2 regions of the Actinoplanes sp. CA-252034 genome follow, and region 2 is predicted to be linked to the other one. Evidence: riboswitches for the same ligand, from Rfam matches in the RefSeq annotation. Region 2 holds a riboswitch; the other holds the start of a gene.
What was found. Region 2 has a riboswitch for glycine ahead of gcvP (aminomethyl-transferring glycine dehydrogenase). Riboswitches for the same ligand answer to the same signal wherever they lie in the genome.
Positions count from the first base shown of each region.

Region 1: it holds a riboswitch for glycine, as region 2 does, so the genes downstream of both, gcvT (glycine cleavage system aminomethyltransferase GcvT) here and gcvP (aminomethyl-transferring glycine dehydrogenase) in region 2, are expected to answer to the same signal.

Region 1 covers NZ_CP191846.1:7,052,906-7,055,291, reverse strand. Annotated here, with positions in the region: gene ACQPZW_RS32125 (L-serine ammonia-lyase) at 1-409, opposite strand, end outside; gene gcvT (glycine cleavage system aminomethyltransferase GcvT) at 413-1,465, opposite strand; glycine riboswitch at 1,498-1,584, opposite strand; glycine riboswitch at 1,589-1,683, opposite strand; gene ACQPZW_RS32115 (PAS domain S-box protein) at 1,815-2,386, shown strand, end outside.
Region 2 covers NZ_CP191846.1:5,878,617-5,881,002, reverse strand. Annotated here, with positions in the region: gene mgrA (L-glyceraldehyde 3-phosphate reductase) at 1-935, opposite strand, end outside; glycine riboswitch at 951-1,038, shown strand; gene gcvP (aminomethyl-transferring glycine dehydrogenase) at 1,115-2,386, shown strand, end outside.

The DNA of each region.
Region 1 (2,386 bases), 1.2 Mb from region 2:
GGTCATCCACCACGAACCCGCCGCCGACCGAGAAATAGGTCTTGGTCAGCAACTCGGTGCCGTCGGCGCCCAGCGCGGTGAAGCGCATGCCGTTGGGGTGGCCGGGCAGCGCGCGCCGCCGGTGCAGCACCACGTCCACGGCGAACCCGGTGGCGTCCGCGGACGGTTCGAGCGTGGTGTCGACCGTCTCCGGGTCCTCACCCTGCAGGCCGAGCAGCACCGCCCGTGGCGTGCCGTGCCCGTGACCGGTCGCGCCGAGCGAGCCGAACAGCTCGGCCCGCACGGTCGTCACGCCGTCGATGCCGGTCAGGTGGCCGGTGAAGAGCCGGGCCGCGCGCATCGGGCCGACCGTGTGCGAGCTGGACGGGCCGATGCCGATGGAGAACAGGTCGAAGACGGAGACGGTCACGGCTCAGCCCTGCCTGCGGTAGAACGGCAGCGTGACGACCTCGGCCTCTTCACGGGTGCCGCGGATGTCGACGACCACGCGGGTGCCGGGCTCGGCGCGGTCGGCCGGGAGGTAGGCCATGGCGATCGGGTGGCCGAGGGTGGGGGAGGGGACGCCGCTGGTCACCTCGCCGAGGCGCTCGCCGGTGTCCGGGTCGAGGACCGCGTGACCGGCCCGTGGCGAGCGGCGGCCCTTGGTCACGAGGCCGGTCAGCAGGCGGTCCGGCCGGGCGGCGCGGAGGGCGGCGGCCCCGACGAAGTCCGTCTTGTCGAGGGCGACGACGCGGCCCAGACCGGCGTCGAACGGGGTGGTGCGCAGGGTGAGCTCGTGGCCGTACAGCGGCATCCCGGCCTCCAGGCGCAGCGTGTCCCGGCAGGCCAGACCGCACGGAACCGCGCCCCTGTCGATCGCCCACGCCCAGATCGCCTCGGCGTCGGAGTCGGCGCAGTAGATCTCGAACCCGTCCTCGCCGGTGTACCCGGTACGGGCCAGCAGCACGTCGCGCCCGGCCAGCCGCTCCGGCCGGATGCCGTAGTAGCGCAGATCCGGGTGCTCGCCGACCACGTCGACGGCTTTCGGCCCCTGCACCGCGATCAGTGACCGCGCCTGATCGGTGATCGTGACGGTGAAGCCGCCGGAGTGCTCGCCGAGCATCGCCCGGACCACGGCCGCGTTGCCGGCGTTGGCCACCACCAGGAACCGGTCCCTGGCCAGCCGGTAGACGACCAGGTCGTCGAGGACGCCGCCGGTCGTGTGGCAGAGCATCGTGTACTTGGCGCGGCCCACCGCGACCTTCGACAACCGGCCGACCAGAGCGTGATCCAGGAACGCGGCGGCGTCGGGCCCGGTCACCTCGATCTGGCCCATGTGCCCGAGATCGAACAGGCCCACGCCGGTACGGACAGTGTGGTGCTCGGCGATGTCGCTGCCGTAGCGCAGCGGCATGGACCAGCCGGCGAAACCGGTCATGGTGGCGCCGTGGGTCTGATGGACGTGGTGCAGGGCGGTGTGTCGCAACGGAGGCTCCTTGTCGGGTCGGGCCTCCCTCGCTCTGTCATCTCTGCCTGAGAGGTTCACCGCCGGAGGGGCGGCTTGCACCGTGGGCGCAGCTCCGTGAAAGAGCTGACTTTCCAGAGTCGCCTGACCGTCGCGGTACGGGGGCCTGAGAGATTCTGAGGGAGAAGTTGCTCCTTCGGCGCCTCGCTGACCTGCGAGGACTCTCCCGCGGCGGAATCGCGGCGAAGTATTCGGTTGTCTGCCGAGACCCTACCGCCTACCGCGACCCGCCCGCCTGCCGCGGCCCTGCCGGACAGCGGTGTGTGGCCCAGCTCTCAATTGTGCCGCGCCATGGACGATGGGCCTCTCGATGAACGCGATCGCAGTGGCCGACGACGTGGACCTCGCCCCGGCGTCGCCCGTCCTGGAGCAGATCACCGTCCTGGCCGCCCGTCTCGCCGGCGGACGGGCCTGCGTGGCGATGCTGCCGTCCGGCTCCGTGCTCGCCGGCGACGTCAGCGGGATCGAGCCCGCCCCGGCGCCGGAGTCGTGGTGCCGGCAGGTGGTCGAGACCGCGGCGCCGCACGTGCTGGCCGACACCTGGATGGGTGCTCCGCTGTGCTCGCCGGACGGCCGGGTCGTGGGGGCCCTGTGCGTCTTCGACGACCGGCCGCGGGAGTGGACCGGCACGGACATCGCCGTCCTGGAGGGCCTGGCCGTCGCGGCGGCGGGCGAGATCGCGGCGCGGATCGCGGCCACCGAGGCGGCGCGCGGTTCCGAGCAGCTGCGGCGGATCCTGGACAGCACCCTGGACGCCTTCGTCGCTGCCGGCGCCGACGGCCGGGTCACCACCTGGAACCGGGCCGCCGAGCGGATGTTCGGCTGGAGCGAGCTGGAGGCGCTCGGCCGCCCGATCGAGGAGCTGATCATCGCCCCGGACCG
Region 2 (2,386 bases):
ACGCTGGACGCGCCGATGATCAGGCTGGTCATCCGCTCGTCGCGCAGCGCCCAGGCGAGGGCGAGCTGGGCCAGTGTCTGGCCGCGCCGCTTGGCGACGTCGTTGAGCGAGTGCAGGCGGCCGAGGGTCTTGTTGTCCAGGGCGCTCTCGTTGAGGAACACACTGGTGCGGATCCGCGAGTCGTCCGGGATGCCGGTCAGGTAGCGGTCGGTGAGCAGGCCCTGCTGCAGGGGGCTGAACGCGATGCAGCCGGCTCCGGCCGCCTCCAGGGTGTCCAGCAGCCGGTCGTGCTCGATCCACCGGTTGAGCATCGAGTAGGACGGCTGGTGGATCAGCAGCGGCGTGCCCAGCTCGCGCAGGATGTCGGCGGCGCGGGCGGCCTCCTCGCTCTTGTAGTTGCTGATGCCGACGTAGAGGGCCTTGCCGGAGCGGACGATCGCGTCGAGCGCGGTCATCGTCTCCTCGAGCGGGGTCTCCGGGTCGGGCCGGTGGTGGTAGAACACGTCGACGTAGTCCAGGCCCATCCGCTTCAGGGACTGGTCCAGTGACGAGACCAGGTATTTACGGGAGCCCCAGTCACCGTACGGGCCGTCCCACATCGTGTAGCCGGCCTTCGTCGAGATGATCATCTCGTCGCGGTGGGCGGTGAAGTCGGCGTGCAGGATGCGGCCGAAGTTGGTCTCGGCGCTGCCGGGCGGCGGCCCGTAGTTGTTGGCCAGGTCGAAATGCGTCACCCCGAGGTCGAAGGCCCGGCGGACGATGTCGCGCTGGCGGTCGGCGGGACGGCCGTCGCCGAAGTTGTGCCACAGGCCCAGGCTGATGACGGGGAGCTTGAGGCCGCTGCGGCCCGCACGCCGGTAGATCATGTCGGCGTAGCGGTCGGCGGCAGGGAAGTACGTCACATCGCACACCCTAGGACTCCCGGTCTTGCCCATGCCCGCTGGTAGGTTGATCCCAGCGCGGGAGAGTCCGCTGACGCGGCGCCGAAGAGGCAAATCCTCCCCGGAAACTTTCAGGCAAAAGGACCGCGCAGGTTGGCAACTCTGAAATGCCGCAGTCTGGGTATGACAGAGGGGGAGGTTGTTCCTCGACCTTCTCACGCCAGGAGTCGCGCATGACGTCCCCGTTCGTTTCCCGGCACATCGGCCCGGATGCCGACGAGCAGACCACGATGCTGAAGGCGATCGGCTACGGCTCGGTCGAGCAGCTGATGGACGCCGCGATCCCCGAGTCGATCCGTTTCCACGGTGATCTGGACCTACCGGCCGGGATCACCGAGGAGCAGACGATCGCCGAGCTCCGGTCGATCGCCGACCGTAACGTGCTCGCCACCCCGATGATCGGTCTCGGCTACTACAACACGGTCACGCCCGCGGTGATCAAGCGCAACGTGCTGGAGAACCCGGCGTGGTATACGGCTTACACGCCGTACCAGCCGGAGATCAGCCAGGGCCGCCTGGAGGCGCTGCTCAACTTCCAGACCATGGTCACCGACCTGACCGGTCTGACCACGGCGAACGCGTCGATGCTGGACGAGGCGACCGCGGTGGCCGAGGCGATGACGCTGGCGCGACGCTCCTCCAAGAGCAAGAGCAACGTGTATGCGGTGGACGCCGACACGTTCCCGCAGACCCTGTCCGTGCTGCGGACCCGGGCCGAACCGCTCGGCATCTCCGTGGTGCTCGTCGACGTCGAGAAGGACGAGCTGCCGGAGGAGCTCTTCGGGCTGCATCTGCAGTATCCGGGCGCCTCCGGTGCCGTGCGTGACCACGCGGCGCTGGTCGAGGCCGCCCACGCCAAGGGCGCGCTGGTCACGGTCGCAGCCGACCTGCTGGCGCTCACGCTGCTGCGGGCTCCGGGCGAGATCGGTGTGGACATCGCCGCCGGGACCACCCAGCGGTTCGGTGTGCCCCTGGGCTTCGGTGGCCCGCACGCCGGCTATCTGGCCGTGCGCGCCGGCCTGGAGCGGTCGCTGCCCGGCCGTCTGGTCGGCGTCTCGAAGGACGCCGACGGCGACCAGGCCTACCGGCTGGCGTTGCAGACCCGTGAGCAGCACATCCGCCGTGAGAAGGCGACGTCGAACATCTGTACCGCGCAGGTGCTGCTGGCCGTGATGGCGAGCATGTATGCGGTCTACCACGGTCCCCGCGGGCTGTACGACATCGCCGCTCGCACCCACCGCAGGGCCCGTGCGCTCGCGGCCGGCCTTGCCGCGGCCCGGGTCGAGGTGACGACCGCTGCCTTCTTCGACACGATCACCGTTCGGGTGCCCGGCCGGGCCGCCGAGATCGTCGCCGCGGTTGCGGACTCCGGCATCGACCTGCGTCTGGTGGACGCCGACCACGTGTCGGTGTCGACCGACGAGACGACCACGGACGAGCACGTC